DNA from 2 places in the Arthrobacter tumbae genome. Region 1 is predicted to be linked to the other one. Evidence: riboswitches for the same ligand, from Rfam matches in the RefSeq annotation. Region 1 holds a riboswitch; the other holds the start of a gene.
The links. Region 1 has a riboswitch for glycine ahead of gcvP (aminomethyl-transferring glycine dehydrogenase). Riboswitches for the same ligand answer to the same signal wherever they lie in the genome.
Positions count from the first base shown of each region.

Region 2: another riboswitch for glycine. It lies ahead of gcvP (aminomethyl-transferring glycine dehydrogenase); the one in region 1 lies ahead of gcvP (aminomethyl-transferring glycine dehydrogenase).

Region 1 is NZ_JAFBCC010000001.1:1,584,527-1,600,406, forward strand. Features, by position in the region: gene JOD47_RS07600 (L-serine ammonia-lyase) at 1-910, opposite strand, end outside; gene gcvT (glycine cleavage system aminomethyltransferase GcvT) at 907-2,019, opposite strand; gene gcvP (aminomethyl-transferring glycine dehydrogenase) at 2,029-4,857, opposite strand; glycine riboswitch at 4,913-5,016, opposite strand; glycine riboswitch at 5,018-5,119, opposite strand; gene JOD47_RS07615 (FAD-dependent oxidoreductase) at 5,204-6,274, opposite strand; gene JOD47_RS07620 (phytoene desaturase family protein) at 6,362-7,807, opposite strand; gene JOD47_RS07625 (lipid II:glycine glycyltransferase FemX) at 7,810-8,901, opposite strand; gene JOD47_RS07630 (glycosyltransferase family protein) at 8,898-10,367, opposite strand; gene JOD47_RS07635 (inositol-3-phosphate synthase) at 10,582-11,667, shown strand; gene JOD47_RS07640 (YeiH family protein) at 11,775-12,746, shown strand; gene JOD47_RS07645 (sigma-70 family RNA polymerase sigma factor) at 12,832-13,416, shown strand; gene JOD47_RS07650 (glycine C-acetyltransferase) at 13,463-14,656, opposite strand; gene tdh (L-threonine 3-dehydrogenase) at 14,668-15,711, opposite strand; gene JOD47_RS07660 (formate--tetrahydrofolate ligase) at 15,746-15,880, opposite strand, start outside.
Region 2 is NZ_JAFBCC010000001.1:1,436,485-1,452,364, forward strand. Features, by position in the region: partial or broken gene JOD47_RS06825 (DUF5058 family protein) at 1-655, opposite strand, end outside; gene JOD47_RS06830 (Lrp/AsnC family transcriptional regulator) at 795-1,796, shown strand; glycine riboswitch at 1,870-1,967, shown strand; gene gcvP (aminomethyl-transferring glycine dehydrogenase) at 2,112-4,976, shown strand; gene gcvT (glycine cleavage system aminomethyltransferase GcvT) at 4,987-6,105, shown strand; gene gcvH (glycine cleavage system protein GcvH) at 6,235-6,618, shown strand; gene glyA (serine hydroxymethyltransferase) at 6,615-7,946, shown strand; gene JOD47_RS06855 (L-serine ammonia-lyase) at 7,978-9,375, shown strand; gene lipA (lipoyl synthase) at 9,401-10,429, shown strand; gene purU (formyltetrahydrofolate deformylase) at 10,419-11,324, shown strand; gene JOD47_RS06870 (alkene reductase) at 11,416-12,489, shown strand; gene JOD47_RS06875 (NAD(P)/FAD-dependent oxidoreductase) at 12,619-14,271, shown strand; gene JOD47_RS06880 (ATP-binding protein) at 14,271-15,656, shown strand; gene JOD47_RS06885 (hypothetical protein) at 15,724-15,880, shown strand, end outside.

The DNA of each region.
Region 1 (15,880 bases):
TGTAGTACTTCAGGACTGCCGGGATGATGCCGGCCGCGCCGTTGGTGGGAGCGGTGACCACGCGGCCCCCGGCTGCGTTCTCCTCATTGACCGCAAGCGCGAACAGCGTGACCCACTCCATGGTGCTGAGGTGATCGTTGGGATCAGCTTCCTTCTGGAGCAGCTCAAGCTGCCGGGCAGCCCGACGCCGGACATGCAGACCGCCGGGAAGGATGCCGCTGTTGGTCGACCCCCGCCGGATGGTGTCCTGCATGACATCCCAGATTTCGAGCAGGCCGTTGCGGATCTCATCCTCGGACCGGGCGGCCAGTTCGTTGGCCAGCACTATCCCGGAAAAGGACTTTCCCGTCGCCGCGGCAAGGCCGAGCAACTGTTCGCCGGATTCGAACGGGTACGGAATGGCGACGGTCTGTTCCGCGGACAGATCCGCACCAATCTGATCCTGATCCAACACAAACCCGCCGCCCACCGAGTAGTACTCGCGGGCAGATAGAAGCATGCCTTCGGAGTTATATGCCGAGAAGCGCATGCCATTGGTGTGATAGTCCAGCCGCTGCTTACGGTGCAGAACGAGATCTTTCTCCGGGTCGAAAGCCACGTCGTGCGAGCCGGCCAGGCGAAGGATCTTCGTTGCGGAGATCTCCTCCACGCGAGGCTCAGCGCGTTCCGGATCGATGAGATGCGGCTGCTCCCCCTCAAGTCCCAGGATCACGGCCTTGACGGTACCGTGTCCGTGACCGGTGACGCCCAGCGAACCGAACAGTTCAGCGTCAACGTGGTGGACCTGTTCAAGCAGTCCCTGCTCCACCACCATCCGGGTGAAGAGATAGGCCGCCGTCATGGGCCCGCCCGTATGGGAGCTCGAGGGACCTATGCCGATCTTGAAGAGGTCAAAAGCGCTGATGGTCATGAGCGGCCCGGACGCTTATAGAACGGCAGTTCAACGACAGTAAACTCTTCCGGACGTCCACGCAGGTCGACCTGCAGTTCCGTGCCCGGTTCGCTCAGCCCTGTTTCGACGTAAGCGAGCGCCACGGGGTAACCGAGGGTCGGGCTCGGAAGGCCGGAGGTAACGGTTCCAACGGTCTGTCCGTTCGATACGACGTCGTACCCTGCACGGGCAGACCGGCGTCCGGTACCGCGCAGGCCAACCAGCTTTCGTTCCGGCGTTTCGGCCTTCAGCGGCTCCAGCACGGAGCGGCCCACAAAGTCATCGGTCTTCTTCAGACTGACGACGCCGCCCAGTCCTGCTTCGAACGGATTCGTCTCCAGGCCCAACTCGTGGCCGTACAACGGCATGCCTGCCTCGAGGCGGAGCGAGTCCCGCGAAGCCAGGCCGCATGGCGCCAGTCCATGATCCGTCCCTGCCTCGGTGACGGCTTTCCACAGTTGCGCGGCCTGGTCGTTCTCGATGAAGAGTTCAAAGCCATCCTCGCCCGTGTAGCCGGTGCGGGCGAGAAGGACAGGCTGCCCTGCGAGCTCCACGCGAACGGCGGCGTAGTACTTGAGCGAGGTGATGGCGTCCTGGTCTCCTGCCGGCGCCATACCGAGCAGGATCGCCTCCGCGTTAGGCCCCTGGACTGCGATGAGCGCGGTCTCCTCCGACTGATCCTCCACAGTGACATCGAAGTCGGCAGCACGCTGCTGGAGCTCGGCGGCCACCGTATCGGAGTTCGAGGCGTTGGGAACCACGAGGAACTGTTCCTCGGCGAGGCGGTACGTGATGAGGTCATCGATCACGCCGCCGCCCTCGGTGCAGATGAGGGAGTACTTGGCCTTCCCCACCGCCATGATCTCCATGTTGCCCACGAGGGCGTAGTTGAGGAAGCTGGCTGCCTGCGGCCCGCTCACCATCACCTCGCCCATGTGCGAAAGGTCGAAGATCCCGGCAGCCCGGCGGACGGTGTGGTGCTCCTCCAGCTCGCTGCGATATTTCAGGGGCATCTGCCAGCCGCCGAAGTCGGTGAACGCCGCCCCGAGTTCCTGGTGCCGGGCATAAAGCGCTGTCTGCTTTGTCATGGCGGTTCCTTAGTCTTCGAAGTCTTCGATCGGAGGGCACGAGCACACAAGGTTCCTGTCACCGTGGGCACCGTCGATGCGGCGGACCGGCGGGAAGTACTTGTCGTGGCGCAGCGTGCGCAGCGGGAAGGCCGCTAGTTCCCGTGAGTAGGCCTGCGACCATTCGTCGCTGATGAGAGCCTGTGCGGTATGCGGTGCCTGGCGGAGTGGACTCTCCTCCAGTTGCCATTCGCCTGTTCCGACCCGGTCGATCTCGTGCCGGATGGCGATCATCGCCTCGACGAAGCGGTCCAGTTCGCGGAGGTCCTCGGACTCGGTGGGCTCCACCATCAGCGTGCCGGCTACCGGGAAGCTCAGGGTCGGGGCATGGAAGCCGTAGTCGATGAGGCGCTTGGCCACGTCTTCGGCGGTGACGCCGGTCTTCGCCGTCAGCTCGCGAAGGTCCAGGATGCACTCGTGCGCCACCAGTCCGTTCTCGCCCGAGTAGAGCACGGGGAAGTGCTCGTTGAGGCGGGCGGCGACGTAGTTGGCTGCAAGGAGGGCGGACTTCGTTGCGGCCGTCAAACCCTCACTTCCCATCAGTGCGACGTAGGCCCAGGAAATGGGAAGTACGCCTGCTGAACCGAAGCGGGAGGCGGAGATGGGGACTCCTGATGTGTCTCCGTTTTCTGCACCAGCTGCGCTGTTCGCGTCTCCGGGCAGGAACGGCGCAAGATGCTCCGCCACCGCTACCGGTCCGACACCGGGACCGCCGCCGCCGTGCGGAATGCAGAAAGTCTTGTGCAGGTTCAAGTGGGAAACGTCGCCACCGAACTCACCCGGCTTGGCGAGCCCGACCAGCGCGTTGAGGTTCGCGCCGTCGATGTAGACCTGACCGCCCGCGCCATGCACCTGGTCGCAAACCCAGCGAACGTCTTCCTCGAAGACGCCGTGGGTGGAGGGGTAGGTGATCATGATCGCGGACAGGGAATCCTTGTTCGCCTCGATCTTGGCCTGGAGGTCATCGTGGTCGATATTGCCGTTTCCGGCGGTCTTGACCACTACCACCTTCATGCCGGCGAGCACGGCCGAGGCAGCGTTGGTGCCGTGCGCCGACGACGGGATGAGGCACACCGTGCGTGCCTCATCCCCGCGCGACAGGTGGTACTTGCGAATGGCCAGGAGGCCGGCGAGCTCGCCCTGGGAGCCGGCGTTCGGCTGGATCGACACCCTGGCGTAGCCGGTGATCTCAGCGAGGCGATCCTCCAGGTCATCAACCAGTTGACGCCAGCCCTCAGTCTGGTGCTCGGGAGCGAATGGGTGGATGGTTGCGAACTCGGGCCAGGAGATCGGTTCCATCTCAACCGTGGCATTGAGCTTCATGGTGCAGGAGCCCAGCGGAATCATGGTGCGGTCCAGTGCCAGGTCACGGTCCGAGAGTCCGCGCAGGTAGCGCAGCATCTGGGTCTCGGAGCGGTGGAGGGAGAACACGGGGTGGGTCATGAAGGAGGACGTCCGCTGAAGCTCCGCAGGAATCGCACTCTCCGTATCCCCTGACAGATCAACCTCGAAAACCTCGGCGATGGTCTCGAGGTGGGCGTCCGTGGTGGTCTCATCGCAGGCGATGCCGACGTGATCCGCGTCGACTAGTCGCAGGTTGATGCCCCGCTCCTCGGCCTTGCTGACAATGCCCTCTGCCTGGCCCTCCACCTGCACCAGCAGGGTGTCGAAGAAGGAGTCGTGAACCGTTCCCGGAAGGGCGGCGGCAAGCCTGGCTGCCTTTCCATGCACACGTTCCGCGATCGCCTTCAGTCCGTCGGGGCCGTGATAGACGCCGTACATGCTGGCAACGATCGCGAGCAGCGCCTGGGCGGTGCAGATGTTCGATGTGGCCTTCTCGCGGCGGATGTGCTGCTCACGGGTCTGCAGTGCAAGACGGTAGGCAGGTGCGCCGTCGGAATCCTTCGACACTCCAACAAGGCGGCCGGGAAGCATGCGCTCCAGGCCCTTGCGGACGGCCATGTAGGCAGCGTGCGGTCCGCCGAAGAACAGCGGCACACCGAAGCGCTGGGCGGAACCGACGGCGATGTCGGCACCCTGCTCCCCCGGAGGGGTGATCAGGGTCAGCGCCAGAAGGTCAGCCGCGACCGTCACCAGAGCGCCGCCGTCGTGGGCTTTCGCGATGATGTCGGCGGAATTGCGCAGGGCACCTGAGGTTCCGGGCAGTTGGAGGACGATGCCGTTGATGTCGCCGTCCGGCAGTCCATTCGAGAGGTCGGCGATCTCGATGTCGAACCCAAGCGCCTCAGCACGGCCCATGACGACGGCGATGGTCTGGGGCAGGCAGTCGGCGTCCAGGATGGTGCGTCCCTTGTTCTTGCCGGAGCGGCGCATCAGGAGAACGGCCTCGGCTACGGCTGATGCTTCATCGAGCAGGGAAGCGTTGGCGATGGGCAGCGCGGTGAGGTCCTGGACCATCGTCTGGAAGTTCAGAAGCGCTTCAAGGCGGCCCTGGGAGATTTCCGGCTGGTAGGGGGTGTAGGCCGTGTACCAGGCCGGAGCCTCAAGCACATTGCGGCGGATCACGGGAGGCGTGACGGTGTCGTAGTAGCCCTGGCCGATCATCTGCACGGCGGTCTTGTTCTTCGCGGCGATGCTGCGCAGTTCCGCAAGGACCTCTGACTCGCTCAGCGCAGACGGAAGATCAAGGCCCTCGTTGATGCGAATGCTCGCCGGCACCGCAACGTCGACGAGTTTATCCAGGCTGGGGTACCCGAGGACCTTGAGCATCTGCTCGGCGTCATCCGAGCGGGGACCGATGTGGCGGTCGGAGAAAGTTGATTCCGTCTGGTGCGTCATGAGGAACTCCGTAGATCAGTGTCCGGCGCAGGACGCGCGGACAGATGGTCGGGTTCCTCCCCGCTCTGTATTGGACCTGAGAGATTCCGTGAACACTGCGTTCACATTGCACCGTCGGTGAGCACTACCAAACTTCGGCAGTGCTGCTTTCCAGAGTTGCCTTTCCGCTGCGGTGCTGGGCCTGAGAGATTCCTGGGGAGGATTTGCTCCTACGGCGCCTGCCGGCTGTCAGTCAACGGCAGAACTCTCCCGCTGCGGGTCAACGGCGTTGAAAATGTGGCTTTTTAGTTGTGCGATCGTGACCAAGCTTACTCTTCGACTTCCCACGCGGGAAATGGTTGACGTCTCAGCCCGCGAGCGCTTCCTGCTGTTCCATGCTGCCGAGCCGGCGGACTGCCTGGTTGGCTGCCGCACGTCCAGCCCTGGTGGCGCCGAGCGTTGATGCCGACGCGCCGTAGCCGACGAGCAGCACCCTTTCATCCTTCAGGACAGTCACTCCGTCCATGCGGATACCGCCGCCGGGTTCCCGGAGTTTCAACGGCTGCAGGTGATCCAGGGCAGCACGGAAGCCGGTCGCCCAGAGGATGACGTCGGCTGGGACCATCACGCCGCCGTCGAGCTCTATGCCTGTCTCGGTGATCCTCCTGAGCGGGCCCCGTGACCGCAGAACACCGGACTCGATGCCGGCGCGGTACTGCGCCGTGAGCGGCAGTCCGGTGACAGAGACCACGCTCGACGGCGGAAGCCCGGCCTTTGTGCGCGAGTGCACTCTGCGCTCGACGTCGCGGCCCCACTCGGAGTCGAACGTCCGGTCCGTGAAGGACGGCGGGCGGCGGGTCACCCACGTAGTTCTGGCGCCGGCGTCGGCCAGCTTGAGAAGGAACTGGACGGCTGAGGTTCCGGCGCCGACCACCACAACACGCTTGCTGCGGAACTCGTCGGCGCTGACGAAGTCGTGGGTATGCAGCTGGCGGCCCCGGAACAGTTCCCGGCCGGGGTAGTAGGGCCAGTACGGGCGGTCCCAGGTGCCGGTGGCGTTGATGAGGAGCCGGGTTTCCCACGTTCCTTTGTCCGTGTGGACCGTGAGGCCGCCGTCGAACCCCTCAACCTTCTGCACTCGTACCGGCCGGCGGACTTCGAGCCCGAACTCCTGTTCATAATCGCCGTAGTAGCGGGCAACAACTGACGACGCCGGCTCGGTTGGGTCCGGTGTGCCCAGTTCCATGGCGGGTAGGTCGTGGATGTTGTGCGCCGTGCCGAAGGTCAGCGAGTCCCAGCGGTGCCGCCACGCGCCGCCCGGTCCCTCATTCGCGTCGAGGACGAGGAAGTCGCGGGCCGGCCGGAGACCCTGGCGCTGCAGGTGGTACGCCGCGGACAGACCTGCCTGACCGGCGCCGATGACCACGACTTGCAGCACTCTGAACCTCCTCGATCCCGTTCCTCGTGGTGCAACGCGATTCCGGATGCGAATGTTCCTTCGACGGCACCTTCAGCGGACCAGGCGCTACGTGGCCGGTGACAGATCCGGCATCGGGAGCCCGAACACGTCCTCCAGCGCCAGCCTCGCCGCGTGATAACCGCCCATGCCGTGAACGCCCGGGCCGGGCGGCGTCGACGCCGAGCACAGATACAGCCCCTTCGCCGGCATCCGCCAGGGATTAGGGCCAAAGGAGGGACGCGCCAGCAGCTGAGGGATCGTCACCGCGCCACCGCTGAAGTCACCGCCCACGTAATTGGCGTTGTACTGCTGAAGGTCGGCCGCCGTCATCACATGTGAACGCACGACGACGTCGCGGAAGCCGGGCGCGAAACGCTCGATCTGCCGCACGATGGCCTCGGTCATGTCCTGTGTGGATCCGTTGGGCACGTGGCAGTACGTCCACAGAACGTGCCGCCCGTGGGGTGCGCGGGAAGAATCGAACAGCGATGGCTGCGAGACCAGCACGTACGGTTTCTCCGGATGGCGTCCCGCAGCCACGTCGGCTTCTGACGCCGCCACTTCAGCCCGGGTTCCGCCCGCATGAACTGTGCCGGCCGTTCGTACTTCCTCGTTGGCCCACGGCACCGGACCGGAGAGAATGAAGTCCACCTTGCAGGCGCCGTCCCCATAGCGGAACCGGTCCAGAGTTGAGACGTAGCTCTGCGGGAGCCGATCGCCCGCCAGGCTGCCGGCAGCACTGGGAGAGACATCGAGCAGGACAGCACGTGCGCCGTCGAACTCGCCAACCGATTCAATCCGTCGGGCAGTGTGGATGACTCCGCCGTGCGCCTGGATGTCTTCCGCCATCGCGTTCACCAGAGCCTGCGATCCCCCGACCGGAATGGGCCACCCCACGGAATGGGCCAAAGCGCCGAGGGTGAGCCCGGCCCCGGCAGCAGCGAGCGTAGGCAAAGGGGCTACCGCGTGCGCAGCAACACCGGTGAACAACGCAGCAGCCTCTTCCGTCGAGAAACGCAGGTTCCACAGGCCGGACCCCTGCTCGAGCGTCCTCAGCCCGAGCACCGCGGCCGCCACCGGGTGCCGCGGGATGCGCAGGAACTGGTTGAGGCCGGTGTCAACCACCCCGTCGATGTGCTGCACGAGCGGGCGCATCAGGCGGCGCCACGCCTGTCCGTCCCTGCCCAGGCCCACAGCAGTGCGCCCCAGGTCGCGGTAGGCGAGACCGGCACGCCCATCGTCAAGGGGATTGGCGTAGGACAGCTGGGGAACCACGAAGGGGATCCGGTCAGCCAGGCCGAATTCGCGGAAGAAAGGCGACGCCAACGCCATTGGATGCACAGCTGAGCACACGTCATGCACGTGGTCGGGCTCAAGCAGTTCCATGGTGCGTGAGCCACCGCCGATAGCCCGCTCGGCCTCAAAAACCTCTACGCTCAAGCCCGCCCGTGCCATCACGACTCCGGCCGCCAGCCCGTTGGGCCCGGCACCGACAATCGCGACGTCGGCCATGGCTAGCTCTTTCCTCCGGACCGGTGGGCGCGAAGCCTGGACAACGACGACGCCGCTCCCATGAGCAACGCGCGACCTTTGGCCGGCGCCGTTCTGCGGAACGTGAGGAGCCCGGCCACCACCCGGTACCTGCCCGGGTTCAGCGGGATGTCAAAGGTTGTCGGAATGTCCACGACGTTCTTGGAAAAGTTTCTCTTGAATGTGGTGACGTTGACCAGCTGCGGGTAGTTCTCACTCACGATGCCGGTAAGCCCGCAGGCCGTATTGCCGGCCGCCTTCAGCTGTTTGAAGGCTTCCCACAGCAGCAGGTACGGCGCGAACGTCTTTCGCGCGTCGTGCGTGCTGCCCGCGAAGTAGTAGACCGAGTACCCGCGGTATTCGGTGGTGATCAACCAGCTCACGGCCCTGTTGTCCACGTAGGCGACGATGAGCCGAAGATGATCCCCCAGCGTTGAGAGCAGCAACTCGTAATAGTCGGGGCCGAAGCTGGAGAAGCCGTCGCGCTCGGCTGTCTCCTGCAGGATCGGGTACAGGTCCCTCCGGAACACCTCAACCCAACTGGCCCGCTCAATGGTCCGGACTTCCACACCTGACCGTTCTGCACGACGGATGCTGTTCCGGGCGTTCGGCCGGAACGATTTGAAGATGGCATCCTCGTCCGGCGTCAGGTCGACGACGATCTCGCGTTCATACCAGCCATGCTCGATCGGACCATCCGCAGGCGGCAGAGGGTGTTTCACCTGCATGCGGACATAGAGGGGGTCCGTACCCGGATCTTCGGTGAACTGGTGCTGGACCGTACGCATGAGGCGAAGCTCAGCTTCCGCGGAACGGTCCGCGAACCACACGGGCCCGTTGATCGCGACCAGCGATTCGCGGAACCTGCGCCGCACCCGCAGGAAACTCACCATCGCAACCGGCTCGCCGTCGTCGTAATAGGCCCACAGCCCGTAGGGTTCCCTGCCCAGACCGAGCTCGAAGTCCGCCCACTGTGGCGTCTGTTCGAGCGGAATGACGACACCGGGGTGTGCCGACGCCAACAGCTCGAATGCCTCAGGCGTGAGGCGCTCGCTGCGGAAGTCGGGTTCTGTCACTGGGGATCTTTCGGTGCGGTGATTTTCGGGTCCGGAAGGGACTCGCTCAAGACTACCGGAGCGGACGCCTCCCGGTCGGGAGCCGTATCGAAAGGGCCGCCCGCAGGGTCGTCGATACCGATACGCCGCACGGGATCATATGCCGGTTCAAGTACGTGTTGTGCGACCCGGTACAGCAGGTAACCGGTGACCAACAGACGCGCCAGTATTGCGGCTACGTAATAGGGAGAGTCGATATTGTTCTCGACCGCACCCGAGGAGGCCTCACGGGCGATGTACATCCAGTAGGCCCACCAGTGAAGCACTTCGGTGAGTTGCCAGACGCAAAGTATTCGCCAATCAACATATGAAAGCGCGAGGAAAGGCAGCAGCCACAAACTGAGTTCGGGCGGGTAGTCGGGCAGCACCAGAACGAGGGCTCCGAGCAGGAGGAATACCACTTGTGGGAGCCGCGGACGTCGCGGTGCCCGCAGCACCAGCAGGGAGATCAAGGCGGCCAGCACGGCGAAGGCGGTGAAGGCGAGGGTCGCAATCGCTTCGGGAGAAAGCAGCGGAAGACCGAGCCTTTCCGCAAGCAGGTTATAGCCCGACCAGAGTGAAGAAGAGATGCCCAGGTGAGCCGGATCGTACTCCCAAGGGAGCGCCAGGGCCCGCCCTGGACCGAATGGAAGAACGGTGAGAAACCAGACCGCTATCAGGGAGCCGCCGCTCAACAGGGCCGCCCTGGACCTGCCGGTACGCACGGCCAGCAGTATGACGGCGGCGAAGACCAGGAGCACGTGGATGCTGAATCCGGCGCCGAACCCCAGCAGGATTCCGGAGACCACATAGCGGTGCTGCGCAAACGTCCACACGGCGAGGACGCTCAGCAGAACAGAAAGCAGCACCCAGCTTGAGGTTGCCGTCAGGATCGCAATCGGCGCCACCGCCACCACCGCCGCGTCCCACGGCCGGCGGCTGGCCAGGCGCATTGCCGTGAGAACCGTTCCGATCCAGGCCGCGGCGATCAGCACGGCGTTGACATCGAAGTACTGCATCAGGGATTGCGTCTGGACTATCCCGTCCGCTGACGTCGGGACCAGCAAGGCGACCAGTCCAGCGAATACGCCAACGAGCAATGGGCCGTCGAAAGTGGAACCCTCCGCGAAGGGGGACAATCCACTTCCGAAGCCCTGAAACTGAAACGCTTCCGTCCAGTCCGAGTAGCAGGCCCGATAGAACTGCGTAGGACGCGTCCATCCGTCAGTGCGGCAGGAAGCCTTCATCAGCACCGCAAGAACAGCTGCCGCAGTGGTCAGGAGAACGAGAACCCGCTCCACGGTGAAGACCGCCGGCCGCACCCGCCCCGGTGCGGCGTGCCTGCCCAGTACGCCGCCGGCGATCTCCGTCATCTGCCTGAGCAGGGGGTCCCTGCGTGTGGGCACGGAGATGCTCGCGGGGTGGCGGGGACCCTGCGCTTGCTCCATGTCTCGAAAGCCTAGCGAACGGGCAGGACAACGGCTCCCCTCTTGGCAGATATCCACCGGAATTCGGCCGCTCCGAAGGGTTTGGGGGAATGAGCAGGCAACAACGGGCGTTCGCAATAGCAAGTAGACTGTATTAGCTGTGGATTCCGCCGGAGGCAAAGGCAATCAAAGACCTCGGTCCAGGCGGTTATAAGTGCGCGTAAAGAGGAGAACAGTGGGAACTAACCCCATTCGGGTAGCAATCGTCGGTGTTGGCAACTGTGCAGCATCCCTGGTGCAGGGAGTGCAGTACTACAAGGATGCAGACGCTACTGCGACCATCCCCGGCCTGATGCATGTGGAGTTCGGCAAGTACCACGTCAATGACGTGCACTTTGTCAGCGCGTTCGACGTCGATGGCAAGAAGGTCGGCCTGGACCTCGCGGATGCCATCGGCGCCAGCGAGAACAACACCATCAAGATCGCGGACGTGCCGCCCACCGGAGTCAAGGTCCAGCGCGGTCACACCATGGATGGCTTGGGCAAGTACTACCGCGAGACCATCGTCGAGTCCGATGCCGAGCCGGTCAACGTTGTAGCCGAACTCAAGGCCTCAAAGGTGGACGTTCTGGTCTGCTACCTGCCGGTCGGTTCCGATGCAGCAGCGAAGTTCTACGCCCAGTGCGCCATTGATGCCGGCGTCGCTTTCGTCAATGCCCTTCCCGTTTTCATCGCGGGCACCAAGGAGTGGGCTGACAAGTTCACTGCAGCAGGCGTCCCGATTGTGGGCGATGACATCAAGAGCCAGATCGGCGCTACCATCACGCACCGCGTCATGGCCAAGCTGTTCGAAGACCGCGGTGTCACCCTGGACCGCACGTACCAGCTGAACGTCGGCGGCAACATGGACTTCAAAAACATGCTCGAGCGCGACCGCCTTGAGTCCAAGAAGATTTCCAAGACGCAGGCCGTCACCTCAAACGTTGAGGCAAAACTGCACGCCGACGACGTTCACATCGGACCGTCGGATTACGTCGCCTGGCTGGATGACCGCAAATGGGCGTTTGTGCGCCTCGAGGGCCGCAACTTCGGCGATGCACCCGTATCCCTCGAGTACAAGCTGGAAGTGTGGGATTCCCCGAACTCTGCCGGCGTAATCATCGACGCCATTCGCGCCGCGAAGATTGCCGCAGACCGCGGCATCGGCGGACCGATCCTCTCTGCTTCGAGCTACTTCATGAAGTCGCCTCCGGAGCAGTACAACGACGACATCGCCCGCGACAAGGTTGAAGCCTTCATCCGCGGCGAGGTTGAGCGCTAGAAGCGTCTCCTACGAAAAAGCGCCCCCGGTTTTTGCCGGGGGCGCTTTGTCGTGAAGAGGTAGCCTGTCTGCCACCGCCGACCGGCACGGCATGAGAGATTGTTGACATGAGCAATAGTTTGCCCGGCCTGGCGGTGTGTCTCGCCGGCGCGGCGCTTTCCTGGCTGCTGAGCGGTCTTCTCTCGGGAACCAGTCCGCTCCTGATCGCCATCCTCCTCGGGGCAGCCTGGGGAAACCTGCTGCCGGTACCCTCCCTCCTCTTTACGGGGATCGGCGTTTCATCCAGGACCCTGCTGCGGGCCGGGATCGTACTGCTCGGACTCCAGCTCTCACTGTCAGCCGTCCTTGGGCTAGGCCCCGGCGTGCTCCTTCTTGTTCTTCTATCAGTGGGCGTGACCTTTGCTGCCACACTCTGGATCGGGAAGCTCCTGGGGATCAGCTTTGCCCAGCGACTTCTCATCGCGTCAGGGTTCTCTATCTGCGGTGCGGCCGCAGTTGCAGCCACGGAGACCGCGGCTGGTGCCAAGAAGACGGAAGTTGCAACCGCCGTCGGGCTGGTGGTGCTCTTCGGGACCCTGATGATACCCACGGTCCCCTTCCTGGGCGGGTTGCTGGGACTGCCCGAGAGGACCCTCGGCGTGTGGATCGGCGCGTCGACCCACGAAGTGGCACAGGTTGTTGCGGCGGGCGAGTCGGTGGGCAGTTCGGCACTTGCTGTTGCCGTCACGGTGAAGCTCGCCCGTGTCCTCACCCTGGCGCCAATCACTGCCGGCATAGCCCTGCGCATGCGCCGTACCAAACCGACGACGGGCGGCAAGATGCCTCCGGTGGTCCCGTTCTTTATTGTGGGGTTCGTGGGAGCGATGCTGCTGCGCACCTCGGACGTCCTCCCGCAGGGTGCCCTGGACCTGGCACAGGTACTGCAGACGCTGCTGCTGTCGGCAGCGATGTTCGCCCTGGGTCTGGGGGTCCACCTGAAAAGCCTGCTGCGCGTGGGCAAGCGCCCGGTGCTGCTCGGACTGCTTTCAACCCTGGTCATTCTCGGGGTATCCCTCGCCTGCTCAATAGCGGTATCTTGATCGAAGGACGGCCTCGGTTACCGTTCCTTCAGTTCACTTCACTACCGTCTGACCGCACGGCGAGCTACCACAAGGGAAACCCGTCATGAACAGACACGGAGGCGTCGCCACCGCAGAGCAGGTGGAGCAGGAAGCCCTGAGTGGCTTCCTCCTGCTAACTGCTCAGGGCGACCGGGAGGCGTTCACCACCTTTTACGAGCTGACATCGCAGCGGGTTTACGGTTTCGTCCGGCGGATCATCGTCAATGCTGAAATTGCCCAGGAAACCGCGCAGGACATCTACGTAGTGGTGTGGCTGGACGCTCATAAGTTTGATCCGACCATCGGCAGTGCAATGGCGTGGTTGATGACCATTGCCCACCGCCGGGCCGTTGACCGGGTACGGAGCGAACAGGCCAGCGCCAACCGGGCCTTCCGATGGGGCACTACCAACCAGGACGTTGATCATGACGTCGTGGCGGAATCAGTTGCTGGTCGCCTGGAAGCGCAACATCTGATTCGATGCCTCCGCGAACTCTCTCCTCTTCAGCAAGAAGCAATCACCCTCGCCTATTTCAACTGCATGACCTACCGAGAAGTAGCGGTATACCTCTCTGCACCGCCTGCAACCGTCAAGTCAAGGATCAGGGACGGACTGAAGCAGTTGCGGATCCGGATGGAAGAGGCCTGACAACTGCCCTCGAAGGAGTCAGCGCTGTGGCTCTCGCAGCCGGGAACTACGCCACGGCGTCCCGCGCTGCTACGAACGCTGCCACGCACGCCTCGACGTCTTCGGTGCTGTGGGCTGCGGAGAGTTGTACGCGGATACGTGCCGCGCCCTTGGGGACAACGGGGTAGCTGAACGCGATCACGTAGACCCCGTGTTCCAGCATGCTGTCCGCTACCCGCGCCGCCAGCGCGGCATCGCCGAACATGACCGGGATGATGGCATGCTCACCTTCGAGCAGGTCGAATCCTTCCTCGGTCATCCGAGACCGGAACAGGGCCGCGTTCTCACCCAACCGGGCACGCAGGTCAGCACTGTTCTGGACCAGGTCCAGTGCCGTCAGGGTTGCCGCGACAATCGACGGCGCCAGCGAGTTGGAGAACAAGTACGGCCGCGCCCGCTGCCGCAACAGCTCGACGATCTCCGCCCGACCCGCCACATAACCGCCCGATGCACCACCGAGCGCCTTGCCGAACGTTCCGGTGTAGAGATCAACGCGATCCGATACACCGGCATGCTCCGGCGTTCCCGCCCCAGTGGCCCCCATGAATCCCACGGCATGCGAGTCATCCACCATCACCATGGCGTCATACCGCTCCGCGAGGTCGCAGATCTCCTTCAATGGCGCAAGGTAGCCATCCATCGAGAAAACCCCGTCGGTCACGACCAGACGACGACGCGCGCCGGCGGCCTCCTGCAGCTTCGCCTCGAGATCCGCCATGTCCCGGTTCGCGTACCGGTACCGCTGTGCCTTGCTCAGCCGGATCCCGTCAATGATCGAGGCGTGGTTCAGTGCGTCGGAAATGACGGCATCCTCAGCGTTCAGCAGTGACTCGAAAACCCCGCCGTTGGCATCGAAGCACGACGAGAAGAGAATGGTGTCCTCAGTGCCCAGGAACGCCGACACACGCCGCTCGAGTTCAAGATGCAGGTCCTGCGTCCCGCAGATAAACCGGACCGACGCCATCCCGAACCCGCGATCATCCAGCGCACCCTTCGCGGCCTGGATGATCGCGGGGTGGTCCGCCAGGCCGAGGTAGTTGTTGGCGCAGAAGTTCAACACCTGCGCGCCCTCCGCGTTCCCGAACGCAGCGCGGATCGAGTTGGACTGCGGTGAAGAAATGGTCCGTTCATGCTTATACAAGCCGGCATCCCGGATCTCCTGCAGCTCGGACTGAAGCTGATCCCGCACTGAAACAAACATCCGCAACTCCTCTAGATCGCCGACCAGTCAAGCACTACTTTGCCGCTGCGCCCGTTACGGGCAATGCTGAAACCTTCCTGCCACTCCGACGCCGGCAGCACGTCAGTGACCACACTCGCCACAGCATCACGCAGCCGGTCATTGGACTGCAGCATCGCGGACATGGCGTACCACGTCTCAAACATCTCCCGCCCGTACACGCCCTTCAGCGTAAGCATGTGCGTGACCACCTTCCCCCAGCCGATCGTGATGTCCTGGGACGGCAGACCCAGCATCGCGATCCGGCCGCCATGGTTCATATTGTCGATCATCTCAGGCAGCGCCGTGGGGTGCCCGGACATCTCCAGGCCGATGTCGAAACCCTCCACCATATGCAGCTCCCGCTGCGCCTCGGTGATCCGCATCCGGCTCACATCAACCGCCAGGTCCACCCCGATCGACCGCGCAAGGTCCAACCGCGGCTCGGACACGTCCGTAATCGCGATATTGCGCGCACCGGCATGACGGGCAACAGCGATAGCCATCAGGCCGATCGGACCTGCCCCGGTGATCAGCACGTCCTCACCCACCAACGGGAAGCTCAACGCCGTATGCACCGCGTTGCCGAACGGATCGAACACCGCGCCAAGCTCCGGTGTCACACCCTCATGGTGAACCCACACGTTGGTCTCCGGGATCACCACGAATTCTGCAAACGCACCATCCCGCTGCACGCCGACGCTGACAGTCCGGATACACATCTGACGGCGCCCGGCACGGCAGTTACGGCAGATCCCGCACACAATGTGCCCCTCACCGGAAACCCGGTCACCCACCCGGACCTCACACACGCCCTCGCCAAGCTCCACCACCTCACCGTAGAACTCATGCCCGGGAATCAGCGGCGCCTCGATGATCCCGGCCGCCCACGAATCCCACGACTCGATATGCAGATCCGTTCCGCAAATGCCCGTGGTCATCACCCGGATCTTCACCTCGCCGATGCCGGGCACCGGCTCCGGCCGGTCCACGAAGTCAAAGCCAGCCCGTGCACCGGATTTATAGAGCGCCTTCACCCACAGTCCTTTCGTTTGTGTCGCTGGACGGTACTCAGAACAGTCCTACCGCTCCGCCGTCGTCATCCACGTCCATGCGCAGGGCACCGGGTTCCTTAGGCAGACCGGGCATGGTCATCACAGCCCCGGTCAGGGCGACGATGAAACCCGCGCCGGTCTTTGGAATCAG
Region 2 (15,880 bases), 150 kb from region 1:
CAGCCGCTTCGCGAGGAACAGGCACAGCCATGACGGCTCCGGCTGTGAGGAGGGTCAGGAGATGCGCGCTGCTTTTGGGGATTTCTCCGATCCCGATCGAGATGAAGGCAGCGAGCAACGCGGCCGCGGGCACCACGGTCATGATCAGTGGGTTGACTTTGGCAAGTTTGTGCTCGCCGCGCTTCAGCAGCGGAGTAGCGATCAGCGTGGTGAGCATCCACATCGCCCCGCCGATGCTCATCGCGAAGAACGCGACGGCGAAAACCTGCTGCGTGTAGGTGGCGCCGCCCAGCGTGGCATCCATGGTCGATGCCGCGATGTTCGCAGCGCCGGTTTCGTAAGCTGCCGATCCGATCAACCCGATGCGCACCAGGACCGCCGGCGTGCCGAACAGTGCCAGCAAGGCAATGGCCACCAGTACGACGGCGAGTGACGGGCCGATCGCTGCGACGGCACCTGAACGGAATGATGTCTTCAGTTCTGCGGTGCTGATCCCGGCTGCGGGAGCCGCCTTTCGTGCGGCGCGAATATAGATGACGGACTGGAGGATGATGACGGCGAAGACGCCGAGTGCACACGCCCACAGCACGGGCATGTTGGCGATGGAAAGAATGTTCGTCGAGCTGCCGTTCTCCACGATCTGGGTGGGTGCCATGGGAAGCCTTCCGGTCTGTGCAGGCGAGGGATGGATCAGTTGCTATTCATTGTGAAGTGACCTGCACCACACCGCCTCAAATCCCTGATAATTTACAAAAAGAGCTAGCAGTCGCTCGAAATCGATCACGGAGGAAGCTATGGAGCTCGATGAGGAGGACCTGCGGCTTGTCAACGCGCTGCAGATCGGGCCACGCCTGCCGTGGACGGTGATCGCCGAAGCACTGGACAGGCACCCGACCTCGCTCGCCGCACGCTGGGATCGCCTATCAGCGGCGGGGGCGGCTTGGATCACTGCACATCCGGTCGGCAACCCCGACCAGATGTCACTGTCCTTCCACGACGTGCAGTGCGACCCTGCCCGGCGCGAGGACGCCCTGAGCGCCATCTCCAAAATTCCCGACGTCTTCACGATCGAGGAGTGTTACCGCAACCGCGACATGATGCTGACGGTCATCGCACCGACCCCGACCTGGCTGGTTGAGTCGGTCTATCCACAGCTCGACCAGATACCTGGACTAATCCGGTACGAGACGTCTTTTTGCACGAAGCTGCACCAGGGCGCATATGGCTGGCGGCTCGACACCCTGACTTCCGGCCAGCGGACGGCACTGCAGCAGGCGGCCGGAAGCCGCCCGCCATACCGAGGTGCGCTCCCGCCCAAGTACCGTCCGATCATCCAGCAGTTGAGCCGCAACGGCCGCGCGACGGCTGCCGAGATCGCCGAGGCGGTGGGTCTCCACCCCGCAACTGCACGACGGCAGCTCCAGAAGATCCTCGATGCAGGCGTCTTGTCCTTCCGTTGCGAGGTAGCCAACGGGCTGGTTGGCTACCCGATCATCTGCCAATGGATGGCTCGATTGCCTGCAAGCCGGCACGACGACGCCGCTGCACACCTTGAGTCTCTGGGCTCCCTCCGCCTGTGCGCCTCAACAACCGGTGCGACAAACTTCCTCTTCATGATGTGGTTGCGGACGGCGGCGGACATCATGGCCGTAGAACGGGCCGTGGCAGAGCACATCCCAGACCTGGAACTGGTGGAAAGCGTGGTGATCGCCAACGTCCGCAAGCGCGTTGGCTGGCTGCTCAACCGGGACGGCACCGCAACCGGCGAACTCACTGTGCCGGGCGAGGCCTGGTAGACCACCAAGTTGCGTGAAGGCTCAAGTAACCGATAGCATGTGAATCGCGTCACCTACCAGTGACGCACGCTTTCGATCCGTGGCGGGAGAGTCCTGCCGGTACATTCAGCGGGCGCCGTAGGAGCAAATCCTCCCCAGGAATCTCTCAGGCCCATGTACCGCCGCGGCGAGGCAACTCTGGAAAGCAGTCCGGGAAATCGGGCTCACCGACGGTGCAAGTGGAGCCCGGAACACCGGGCAAGACGGAAACTCTCAGGTCCAATACAGAGCGGGGAGGAACCCAAATCATCGTGGTGTCTTTGCACCACCTGAGTTATGGAGTTCCTCATGACGAATCCGTCGCCCCAATCCACGTTCGCAGACCGCCACATCGGTGCGCGCCGCCAGGACCACATCGACACAATGCTGAAGGCTGTCGGCTATGACACTGTCGACAGCCTTGTTGACAGTGCCGTGCCTGATTCGATTCGTCAGGAAAGCCCGCTCGGACTGGACAGCGCGCTCAGCGAAGTCCAGGTGCTGGCCGAACTGCGCAGGCTTGCCGGCAGAAACAAGACCGCCGTTCAGATGATCGGCCAGGGCTACTACGACACCGTCACGCCGGCAGTGATCCGCCGCAACATCCTTGAAGCGCCCGCCTGGTACACGGCCTACACCCCGTACCAGCCCGAGATCTCACAGGGACGGCTTGAGGCGCTGCTCAACTTCCAGACCATGGTGCAGGATCTCACTGCCCTGCCCGTCGCCAACGCTTCCCTCCTTGACGAGGCCACGGCTGTGGCGGAAGCCGTGCTGCTCATGCGCCGGGCCAATAAGAACAAGGCCGTCAAGGACGGCAAAACCGTCCTTGACGCGGACTGCCTTCCCCAGACCATCGCCATCGTCCTCGGCCGCGCAGAGGCGCTCGGTTTCGAGGTGGAGGTCGCTGACCTCTCCCAGGGACTCCCGGAAGGCGACATCAACGGCGTCGTCCTCCAGCAGCCGGGCGTCTCCGGCCGTGTCTGGGACCAGGCCTCCGTCATCGCAGAAGCGAAAGAGCGGGGTGCGCTTGTTACCGTGGCCGCTGACCTCCTCGCTCTGACGCTCATCACCCCTCCGGGTGAGCAGGGAGCGGACATCGCCGTCGGCTCCACCCAGCGCTTCGGTGTTCCGCTGTTCTTCGGTGGACCGCACGCCGCGTACATGGCCGCGCGCGACGGCATGGAACGCACCCTTCCCGGCCGCATCGTCGGCGTCTCCAATGACAACGCCGGTGCTCCCGCCTACCGCCTGGCCCTCCAGACCCGCGAGCAGCACATCCGCCGCGAGAAGGCCACGTCGAACATCTGCACCGCGCAGGCGCTGCTGGCCATCGTGTCTTCGTTCTACGCCGTCTATCACGGCCCGGATGGACTGAAGGCCATTGCGCAGAACGTCCACGGCAGCGCCCGTGCGCTCGCCACCACGCTCAAGGCCGCCGGCTGGGAACTGGAGAGCGACTCCTTCTTCGACACCCTCACCGTCCACGTACCCCGCGACGCCGCCAAGGTGGTCTCCGCTGCTGAATCGCGTGGGATCAACCTGCGCCTCATCAACGCCGACACCGTCGGCATCTCGATCGATGAAACGACGACGCCGGATGTCCTCTCCGCCGTGTCCGCCGCTTTTGGTGCCGGTCAGGTAAGGGAAGCTGCGGGCTTCGAGCTGCCCGCCGCCGTCGTGCGCACCTCGGAATACCTTCAGCACCCGGTCTTCAACACGCACCGTTCGGAGACCCAGCTGCTGCGCTACATCCGCAGGCTCTCGGACCGGGACCTCGCGCTGGACCGCACCATGATCCCGCTGGGCTCCTGCACCATGAAGCTGAACGCCACCGCTGAAATGGAAGCCATTTCGTGGCCCGAGTTCGCTTCGATTCACCCCTTCGCCCCGGATTCCCAGACCGAAGGCTGGCGCGAGCTGATCGACGGGCTCGAAGCCGACCTTGCTGAGATCACCGGGTACGACCAGGTTTCCATCCAGCCCAACGCCGGTTCACAGGGTGAGCTCGCCGGGCTGCTCGCCATTCGCGGGTACCACGCTTCCCGCGGCGAGGGCCAGCGCAACGTCTGCCTGATTCCTGCCTCCGCGCACGGCACCAACGCAGCGTCGGCTGTCCTCGCGGGCATGAAGGTTGTGGTCGTAGCCACGGCTTCGGACGGCACCATCGACCACGGTGACCTGCGGGGGAAGATCGAAGCCAACAGGGACGCCCTGTCGGCGATCATGATCACCTATCCGTCCACCCACGGAGTGTTCGACGCCGACGTCCGCGAAGTCTGCGATGCGGTGCACGAGGCGGGCGGCCAGGTCTACGTCGACGGCGCAAACCTGAACGCTCTCGTCGGCCTCGCCCAGCCGGGCAAGTTCGGCGGCGACGTCTCACACCTGAACCTGCACAAAACCTTTTGCATCCCGCACGGCGGCGGCGGTCCCGGCGTCGGCCCGGTGGCTGCGAAGGCGCACCTGGCGCCGTTCATGCCGGGCGACGCGAACAAGTCCGCCCATGAAGCCGGACACGGCGTCGCGATTTCTGCTTCCCGCTTCGGGTCGGCGGGCGTCCTGCCGATCTCCTGGGCGTACGTAAAGCTGATGGGCGGCCAGGGCCTCACCGAAGCCACCAAGTCCGCCCTCCTGGCGGCAAACTACATCGCCGCCCGGTTGAACGAGCACTTCCCGGTCCTCTACACCGGTGAAAGTGGACTCGTTGCCCACGAGTGCATCCTTGACCTGCGCGAGCTCACGGCCCGCACGGGAGTTACGGCCGAGGACGTCGCCAAACGCCTTATCGACTTCGGGTTCCATGCCCCCACGCTGTCCTTCCCCGTGGCAGGCACTCTGATGGTAGAGCCGACCGAGTCCGAGGACCTCGCGGAAATCGACCGCTTCATCGACGCAATGGTGACCATCCGCAAGGAAATGGAGCAGGTCGCCACCGGGGACTTCACGTTGGAAGAGTCGCCGCTGCGTAACGCGCCGCACACGGCAGCCGCCGTCGTCACCTCCGAGTGGGAGCGCCGTTACCCGCGCGAGCAGGGCGCGTTCCCCGTGCCCTCCCTCCGGCAGGACAAGTACTTCCCGCCCGTTGGCCGTATCGACGGCGCCGCAGGAGACCGAAACCTGGTCTGCTCCTGCCCTCCTCTCTCCGACTTCGAGAACTAAGGATTCCGCGATGACCGAGAACTACACAGCGCTTTACGACCAGCACAAGCTGGCCGGGGCGTCCTTCACCGACTTCGGCGGTTGGCAAATGCCCCTGAAGTACAAGTCCGAACTCTCCGAGCACCACGCGGTACGTACCGCCGCGGGTCTCTTTGACCTCTCCCACATGGGCGAAGTCTGGGTCACCGGCCCGCACGCCGCGGCCTTCCTCGACTACGCTCTGGTCGGCAAGCTCTCAGCGGTGGCGGTAGGAAAGGCCAAGTACTCGCTGATCTGCCAGCAGGACGGCGGCATCATCGATGACCTGATCTCCTACCGCCGCGACGATGAGAAGTACCTCGTGGTCCCCAACGCCGGAAACGCCGCCGTGGTTGCCGCGGAACTTGCTGAACGAGCCGCGAATTTCAACGTCACTGTGAACGATGTGTCCGCCGAGACGTCGCTTATCGCCGTGCAGGGACCCAATGCCGAGGCCATCCTGCTCACGCTGGTGCCGGCCGACCAGCACGCGCTCGTCACCGAGCTCAAGTACTACGCCGCTGTTGAGGTCGAGATCAACGGTCAGGAACTGCTGCTGGCGCGCACCGGATACACCGGTGAGGACGGCTTCGAGATCTACGTGCCGAACGAGGACGCTCCCGGTCTGTGGGAAGCGCTGCTGGAGACCGGAACCGGGCAGGGACTCCCCGCCGGCCTCGCGTCCCGCGACTCCCTGCGCCTCGAGGCAGGCATGCCGCTCTACGGCAACGAACTCTCCCGCGAGGGCAACCCCTACGCTGCGGGCCTCGGTCCGGTCGTTTCACTGGCCAAGGAATCCGACTTCATCGGCAAGACTGCACTGGCCGAACTCAAAGCAGCCGGCACCGGCTCGACCACTGGGCGCAAGCTCGTGGGCCTCAAGGGCCTCGGGCGCCGCGCAGGCCGCAGCCACTATCCCGTCCTGAAAGACGGGAACGTGGTGGGCGAAGTGACCTCCGGCCAGCCCTCCCCCACCCTGGGCTACCCGATCGCGTTGGCATACGTGGACGTCGAACTCAGCGAACCCGGCACAGCTCTGGACATCGACCTCCGCGGCAAGCCTGAGCCGTTCGAAGTTGTCGCACTGCCGTTCTACAAGCGCTCCAAGTAAGCCTCTGGGTCCGGCAGAGTCGGCATTTTCACGCGTGCTGCTTCGCTTGACGCACGCTTCCGAAAACGCCGGCCCTGCCGGCGCCTTCACCGTCACGCTTCAAATCGAACGACACTTTAAGGATGAGATATGAGCAAGGTTATTGCTGACCTGTTGTACTCCGCCGAGCACGAATGGATTGCCGGCGACGGCTCCGGACCCGTCTCGATCGGTATCACCGCCGTGGCCACCGACGCCCTCGGCGACATCGTGTACGTGGACCTTCCCGAGGTCGGCGACACCGTCACCGCCGGCGAAACGTGCGGCGAGGTGGAATCCACCAAGTCCGTCTCGGATCTGTACGCGCCGGTCTCCGGCGAAGTCACCGAAACCAATGCCGACGTCGTCGACAATCCGGAACTGATCAACAGCGATCCGTATGGCAACGGCTGGCTGTTCAAGGTGGCCGTCACCGAGAACGGCCCCCTGATGTCAGCTGAAGAGTACGCCGCAGCCAACGGAGGCGAGCTGTGAGCCCCGTAGGAGCAGGCCAGGCTACCGTCGCTTTCGAGCAGGTTGTGTCGCAGTCGCTGAACGCGCAGTTGTCCGACCTGGATCCGCGGATCGCCGGGAAGATCGACGACGAACTGAACCGCCAGCGCTCCGGTCTGGAAATGATCGCATCGGAGAACCACACCGCCGCTGCAGTCATGCAGGCTCAGGGCTCCGTCCTGACCAACAAATACGCGGAAGGGTATCCCGGCAAGCGCTACTACGGCGGCTGTGAGCATGTGGACGTCATCGAGCAACTGGCGATCGACCGGCTGAAGGCCCTGTTCGGCGCTGAGTACGCCAACGTGCAGCCGCACTCCGGTGCCCAGGCAAACGCCTCGGTGATGCACGCGCTGATCAAGCCTGGCGACACCATCATGGGCCTGAACCTGGCTCATGGCGGGCACCTGACGCACGGCATGCGCATCAACTTCTCGGGCAAGCTGTACAACGTCATTCCGTACCAGGTCCGCGAAGATGACCACCGGATCGATATGGCCGAGGTGGAGCGCCTCGCACAGGAACACAAGCCGCAGCTCATCGTTGCCGGCTGGTCCGCGTACGCCCGCCAGCTGGACTTCGCCGAGTTCCGGCGGATTGCCGACTCGGTGGGCGCCTATCTCATGGTCGATATGGCGCACTTCGCCGGCCTCGTCGCCGCCGGTCTGCACCCCTCCCCCGTGCCGCACGCGCATGTCACCACGTCCACCACGCACAAGACTCTCGCCGGTCCGCGCGGCGGCATCATCCTGAGCAACGACGCCGCCATCGCCAAAAAAATCAACTCCGCCGTGTTCCCGGGCCAGCAGGGCGGGCCACTGGAACATGTCATCGCCGGCAAGGCGGTTGCCTTCAAGATTGCCGCCTCGCCGGAGTTCAAGGAACGTCAGGAGCGGGTCCTTGCCGGCGCACGGATCCTGGCCGAACGCCTGATCCAGCCGGACGTCACCGCGAAGGGAATCAACGTCATCTCCGGCGGAACCGATGTGCACCTCGTCCTGGTTGACCTGCGCAACTGCGAACTGAATGGACAGCAGGCCGAGGACCGTCTGGCGGAGATCGACATCACCGTGAACCGCAACGCAGTGCCGTTCGACCCGCGCCCGCCGATGGTCACCTCCGGGCTGCGCATCGGCACCCCCGCGCTGGCTACCCGCGGCTTCGGCGCAGAAGCATTCGCGGAGGTCGCTGACATCATCGCCGAGGCTTTGATTGCCGACGCCGGTGCCGACCTCTCCGCCCTGCGTTCCCGTGTGGAAGCACTCGCCGCCGCGCACCCCCTCTATCCGGACGTTGCCGACCTCGCCTGAGGGCGGATCGGTGTCCACTTAAGGAATAACTATGGCTGTTGGAGTCTTTGACCTCTTTTCCATCGGGATCGGGCCCTCAAGCTCGCACACCGTTGGCCCCATGCGGGCTGCCGCCGTCTTCGCGGAGGAGCTCAAGGCCTCCGGCAGGCTGGCGGAGGTGACGTCACTGCGGGTGGACCTCTACGGGTCCCTCGCGGCAACGGGCCGCGGACACGGCACCATGACCGCCGTCCTGCTTGGTCTCGAAGGTTTCCACCCCGAGTTGATCCTGCCGGACGAGGTGGAGGAACGGCTGGCCGCCATCGCCGATACCGGGATGCTGCAGCTGGCCGGCGGAGCTTCCCTGCCCTACGGCGTGGAAGACATGGTGCTGCGTCCGTTGACCGTGCTGCCCCGCCACACCAACGGGCTGACCTTCCAGGTGAAAAACGACGCCGGCGAGATACTCCATGAGGCGACGTTCTTCTCGGTGGGCGGAGGCTTCATTGTGCGCGAAGGCGAGGAAGATGCCGCTGCAGAACAGCTTGAGGAGTCCAAGGAACAGCTGCCCTACCCCTTCCGCACGGCGGCCGGACTGCTGGAGCACTGCCGCACCACCGGCCTGGCTATCAGCGACATCATGCTCCTCAACGAGAAGGTAGCGCACTCAGATCAGGAAATCCGGGACGGCCTGCTGCACATCTGGCAGGTGATGGAGGAGTGCAAGAACTCAGCCATCAAGCGTGAAGGCTTGCTTCCCGGCGGGCTGAAGGTCCGCCGTCGTGCTCCGGATTGGCATGAGCGGCTGCTCAAGGAGGACAAGGACCGGGACCCGAAGTACTGGCAGGAATGGGTCAACCTCGTTGCCCTCGCCGTCAACGAGGAGAACGCGTCCGGCGGCAGGGTGGTCACCGCACCCACCAACGGCGCCGCCGGCATCATTCCCGCCGTGCTCTACTACGCACTGTACTTTGCGCCCGGCATGGAAAACGCCGCGCAGGAGGACAGGGACGACGTCGTCGTGAAGTTCCTGCTGACTGCCGCCGCCATCGGCGTGCTGTACAAGGAGCAGGCTTCCATCTCCGGCGCAGAGGTGGGCTGCCAGGGCGAGGTGGGTTCGGCGTCGTCCATGGCGGCGGCCGGCCTCGCTGAGGTGATGGGCGGCTCTGCCTCCCAGGTGGAGAACGCGGCCGAGATCGCCATGGAACACAACCTCGGCCTCACCTGCGATCCCATCGGTGGTCTGGTGCAGGTCCCCTGCATCGAACGCAATGCGATTGCCGCCGCCAAGGCGATCAACGCGGCCAAGATGGCCCTCTGGGGAGACGGTACGCACCGGGTGTCACTGGATGAGGTCATTGTGACCATGCGGGAAACCGGCAAGGACATGAGCTCCAAATACAAGGAAACGGCACTCGGCGGCCTTGCCGTCAACGTCGTCGAATGCTGAATCGGAAGTCGAAGGAAGAGAACCCATGACTCTGGCACCAGAAGGCCGCAAGCTGCTCCGCGTAGAGCAGCGCAACTCTGCCGTCCCCGTGGAACGCAAGCCCGACTGGATCAAAGCGAAAGTCCAGATGGGACCGGAGTACGTCCAGCTCAAGAACCTCGTGAAGAAGGAAGGCCTCCACACCGTGTGCGAGGAGGCCGGCTGCCCCAACATCTTCGAATGCTGGGAGGACAAGGAAGCCACGTTCCTCATCGGCGGTTCCGAGTGCACGCGCCGCTGTGACTTCTGCCAGATCGACACCGGCAAGCCCTCCCCGGTGGACCGGTTCGAGCCCACCAAGGTGGCGCGTTCGGTCAAGGCCATGCAGTTGCGCTACGCCACTGTGACCGGCGTGGCCCGTGACGACCTCGAGGACGAGGGCGTGTGGCTTTACGCGGAAACCGTCCGCAAGATTCACGAACTGAACCCGGGCACCGGCGTCGAGCTTCTGATCCCCGACTTCTCCGGCAAGCCGGAGCACATTCAGGCGATCTGCGATTCGAAGCCGGAAGTCTTTGCGCACAACGTCGAGACTGTGCCGCGCATCTTCAAGCGGATCCGGCCGGCGTTCCGTTATGAGCGTTCACTCGACGTCCTGACCCAGGGGCGGAACCTGGGGATGGTCACCAAGTCCAACCTGATCCTGGGCATGGGCGAGACGCGGGAGGAGATCTCGCACGCGCTTTCCGACCTGCACCAGGCTGGCTGCGACCTGATCACCATCACGCAGTACCTGCGTCCCAGCGAACGCCACCTACCCGTGGACCGCTGGGTGAAGCCTCAGGAGTTCGTCGACATCCAGCAGGAAGCGGACGACATCGGCTTCCTCGGTGTCATGAGCGGGCCGTTGGTGCGCTCCTCGTACCGCGCCGGCCGGCTGTGGGCCACGGCAATGCGCAAGAAGGGGTGGGAGATCCCCGCCGAACTCGCGCACATCGAAAGCTCCGGCAGTACCCGCCAGGAAGCCAGCACCCTGCTGGCGGCACACGCACAAGGAGTATCTCGTGGCAACTGAAACACCCGCGTCCCAGAGGGAGCATGTACTCACCGTCGACTGCGTTGAATCTCCCGGCATCGTCCACGCGATCTCAGGGTTTCTGTTGGATCAGGGCTGCGACATCCTCGACATCAAGCAGTACGGAGATAAAGCGCAGCGGCATTTCTTCATGCGGATCCACTTCTCCTTCGGTTCTTCGGCGTCCTCTCTGTTGCCGGAATTACAGCCGCCTTCCCGCACCGAAGGGTTGCGGCATGATTTTGCGCCGGTGGCCGACCGGTGGCAGCTGAACTGGCAGTTGGAGCCGCAGGGCCGTAAACGCCGGGTGCTGGTCATGGTGTCGAAGATGGGCCACTGCCTCAATGACCTGCTCTACCGCACCCGCACGGGCGAGCTCCCAGTCGAGATTGTTGCAGTGGTCTCAAATCACCGGGATCAGGAGGGCCTTGTCCAGTGGCATGGCATTCCTTTCTTCCACGTGCCCGTCACGAAGGAGACCAAGCCGGACGCCGAGGCCAGGCTCCTGGAACTTGTCGACGAGTTCGACGTGGAACTCGTGGTGCTGGCGCGCTACATGCAGGTCCTCAGTGATGAGCTCTCCCTCCGGATGGCAGGCCGGGTCATCAACATCCACCACTCCTTCCTGCCGAGTTTCAAGGGCGCCAAGCCGTACCATCAGGCCTACGAGCGGGGCGTGAAGACCGTGGGCGCAACCGCCCATTACGTCAATGCAGAACTCGACGAGGGACCGATCATTTCCCAGCAGGTCATCGAGGTGGACCACACCTACACGCCGGACGATCTGGTGGCGGTGGGCCGCGACGCCGAGTGCGCTGCCCTGCGTAACGCGGTGCGCTGGCACTGTGAGGGAAGGATCGTGCTGCTGGGGAACCGCACGGTCGTTCTGCGCTGAGCCCGTACGGCATGTGATCCACGTCCCATCCGGAATAGTTGCCCGGGCAACTGCGCTTTCACAGTGAAAGCTTCCGCGAAAGGACTCCCCCATGCTGTTCTCCCCGATTACCGTAGGCGAACTGAAACTGCCCAACCGCCTGGTCATGGCTCCGCTCACCCGCTGCCGTTCCGGCCAGGACGGCGTGCCTGGACCGATCGTCGTCGAGCATTATCGCCAGCGCGCGTCACTCGGCCTGATCGTCAGCGAGGGAACCTACCCAAGCCACGCCGGCCAGGGTTTTCCGGGCCAACCCGGGCTCGTGACGGACGAGCAGGTCGAAGGCTGGACCGGGGTCACTGACGCCGTCCATGCTGAGGGCGGCCGCATCTTCGCCCAGGTCATGCACGCGGGACGGGTCACCCACGAGGACACCAACGGCGGCCGGACGGTCGTCGGCCCGAGCGCCATCGCAATCGACGGCATGACCCGCACCTACAAGGGCAAGCAGCCCTACCCGGTCCCCCACGCGCTCACCGAGGACGAGCTTCCCGGAGTTGTCGAGGAGTTTGTTCAGGGCTCGCTCAACGCCATCAAGGCAGGGTTCGACGGCGTTGAACTCCACGGTGCCAACGGCTACCTGTTGCATGAATTCCTTTCCCCCGCGGCGAACCAGCGGGAGGACCAGTACGGCGGCTCACCCGAGAACCGCGCGCGGTTCGTCGGCGAAGTAGTGAACGCCGTCGCCAAGGCAATCGGAGCCGAGAAGGTAGGCATCCGCGTTTCACCCGAGCACAACGTCCAGGGCGCAACCGAGCTGGACCACGAGGATCTCCGCCGGACCTACTCCGCCCTGACCCAGGCCATCTCGCCGCTGGGATTGGCGTACCTCAGCGTGCTTCATAACGAGCCCGCCGGTGAGCTGGTCCGGGAACTGCGCGAGCAGTTTGACGGCCCATTCCTCCTGAACACCGGCTTCAGCGTCATGACTACCCGGGACGAGGCCATCTCACTGGTCGAGAATGACCTGGCTGACGCCGTCGTCGTCGGCCGTGCGGCCATAGCCAATCCGGATCTCGTGCACCGCTGGAAGGAGGGCCTTCCGGAGAATGAACCGGACATGGCCACCTTCTACACCAGCGGCGCCGAGGGATACACGGACTACCCCGCGTATCAGCCTGCCTAACCGGACGAGGAGCGGTTCCAAACAGTCCTTCGGACCCATGGACTCCCGGAACGGCTCTGTATAGGCTTCACGCTAGGTCTCCTGAGCAGATGGGTCATGCACTATGCCTGGTACCAGGAACCGCCAGCCATGACGAAGCCGAACATTCTGACGGTAGACGACGATCCGCAGGTTTCCGCGGCGGTCGCCCGCGACCTCCGCAGCAGATATGGACCGGACTACAGGATTCTCCGGGCAACCTCAGGCCCGGAAGCCCTGGACGTCCTGACCAAACTGGCCCTGAGGGATCAGGCAGTTGCACTCATCGCAGCGGACCAGCGGATGCCCAAGATGACGGGGATCGAGTTGATGGAGCGCGCGCGGCCGCATGCTCCAGGCGCAAAGCTTCTCCTTCTCACGGCTTACGCGGACACTGATGTCGCCATCAGGGCGATCAACGACATCGGGCTCGACCATTACCTGCTCAAACCATGGGATCCGCCGGCCGACCGGTTGTACCCGGTGGTCGATGACCTGCTCGATGACTGGCGCCGGGCCAACCCGGATCACACCTCCGACGTGCGCGTTGTGGGCGCACGTTGGTCTGACCGCAGCCACGAAATCAAGACCTTCCTCGCCCGCAACTATGTGCCCTACCGCTGGCTCGACATCGAACGCGACGCAGAGGCCGGGCGCCTGCGCGACCTTGCCGAAGTGACGCCGGCGGATCTTCCGCTGGTGCTCCTGCCGGACGGTACGGTGCTCCGGTCTCCGTCGACCCTCGATCTGGCTTCGGCCTTGGGTTTACGCACGCGCGCGGACCGTCCGCTCTACGACGTCTGCATCGTCGGGGGCGGGCCGGCGGGTCTCGCCGCTGCGGTCTACGCGGCGTCTGAGGGACTCAGTACCGTGATCGTCGAGCGCGAAGCGCCCGGTGGGCAGGCCGGCCAGAGCGCCGCCATCGAAAACTATCTCGGTTTCCCGAAAGGCTTGAGCGGTTCTGACCTCACCCAGCGTGCCATGGCGCAGGTGACCCGGTTCGGGGCGGAGGTGGTACTCGCTAACGATGTCGTGGGCTTCGAGTCGCGAGGGCAGGTGCGCGCCGTGCTCTTCGGCTCCGGAGAGTTGGAGGCACGGGCACTCATTATCGCCACCGGCGTTTCCTACCGGCGGTTGGAGGCGGTAGGCATCGACACTTTCAGTGGCCGGGGAATCTACTACGGCGCGAACGCCAGCGAGGCCAGCCAGTGCGAGGGCGAGGATGTCTACATCGTCGGAGCTGCCAACTCCGCCGGCCAGGCCGCCTTGAACTTCTCCCGTTTCGCGAAACGGGTAATACTCCTGGTGCGGTCAGGCACGCTCGAAAGCACCATGTCCCAGTACCTCGTACAGCGGATCCTCGCTTCGCCGGTGATCGAGGTCCGCTACCGGAGCGAGGTTGTGGCGGCCCGCGGAGATGGGCACTTCGAGTTCCTGGAGCTCGTTGATCGGGATACGGGCCGGACGGAGGAAGTGCCGGCCAGCTGGCTCTTCATCTTCATCGGTGCGTCACCTCGGACTGACTGGCTCGGTGAGGAGGTCGTACGCGACAGATTCGGTTTCATCATGACCGGCCACGACCTGAATTCCGAAAATCCCGTGCCCTGGCCGCTGGTACGCGGGCCGTTTGCGCTGGAGACAAGCGTTCCCGGCGTCTTTGCCGCCGGGGACGTCCGGCTCGACTCGATGAAGCGTGTAGCCTCGGCGGTCGGTGAGGGCGCGATGTCCGTCTACCTCGTGCACCGCTACCTGGGAACAATCTGATGCACGCGAGCGAGCTTCGAGGAATCAGCCTCTTCAAAGGCCTCAGCGACCAACAACTTGTCGACCTCGTCGAAGCGGGCACAGAGGTCCCCGTCGAACCTGGCGTCATCCTTTCGCACGAGGGCGAACCTGCGGACTCCTGGTGGGTACTGATCGACGGTTCCCTCCAGCTGCTTCGCCATGTTGGGCGCGAAGATACCGTCGTCGGGACAATGGATGTCCCTGGACGATGGGCCGGCGGATTCCGTGCCTGGGATCAAAGCAGTGTCTATCTGGCCACCGGGCGCGGAAGCGAGGGGGGCCGGCTACTCTGCGTCCCAGCCACGGCCCTCCGAGCGCTCTACGCTGAGTGGTTCCCCTTCGGCGTGCACTTTATCGAGGGCTTGTACGGGACCGTACGCCGGGTTGAATCGACCATCCGGCAGCGGGAAGCACTGGTTACACTCGGCACACTTTCGGCCGGCCTCGCCCACGAGATCAACAACCCTGCCGCCGCAGCCAGCCGCGCCGTCGACGGTCTGGAGGAGGCATCCCGGGGGCTGCTCGAATCCGTCGGCCGACTGACCCACACCGGAATCACTTCCGCCCAGTTCTCTGAACTGGAAATGCTGCGGGAAGAACTGACAACGACGGCGCTCGTCCCCGATGCGCTCACACTTGCCGATCAGGAAGATCTCCTCAGTGAGTGGCTGTCCGACCGGAACGTGGAGCGGGACTGGCTGATCGGCCCGACGCTGGCGGCTGCTGGCGCCGACGACGACTGGTGCCGGCGCACGGAAGAGCTGTTCGGTGGCCCTGCCCTGGCGCCGGCCCTGGAGTGGATAGCTGCCACCCTGACCGTTGAGAAGTTGCTGTCCGAAGTGCGGGAGTCGACGCGGCGGGTCTCTGAACTCGTCGCAGCCGTGAAGTCCTATTCGCAGATGGACCGGGGCTCGCGGCAGAACACCGATGTGGTCGAGGGTCTTGAGAGCACCCTGGTGATGCTGGGACACAAGCTGCGCGGCGGCGTCGAAATCATCCGCGAATATAGCGACAACGTGCCCGCCATCGACGCCTACCCGGGCGAGCTGAACCAGGTGTGGACCAACCTCATCGACAACGCAGTGGATGCCATGGAAGGCGTCGGTACCCTGCGCGTTGCGACCCTCAGCGACGGAGCCGGGGTTACCGTCGAGATCGGCGACACCGGCCCTGGCATCGCACCCCCGGTCGCGAAGCGGGCATTCGAAGCGTTCTACACCACGAAGGACGTGGGCAAGGGAACGGGATTGGGTCTGGATATTGCGCGGCGGATCGTCGTCGAACGGCACGGCGGATCGATCGACTTCGAGTCCGTACCCGGTAGGACAGTGTTCCGGGTGCGGTTACCGCTGGTCCAGGCCTGACCTGTTCAATGTGCGAGCCCGGCACTTCTCCGCGTCGGTCCGGCCGCTGCTGTGGAAGACTGCTGGCATGGAGGCCCCAGCGCGCGACCACGACCTCGTCCTCTTCGGTGCGACCGGCTTCGTCGGTGAACTGATCGCCGGATATTTTGCGGACCACGCTCCGTCGGACCTGCGCGTGGGGCTCGCCGGAAGGTCGAGAGTGAAGCTCGAGGCCGTACGGTCCA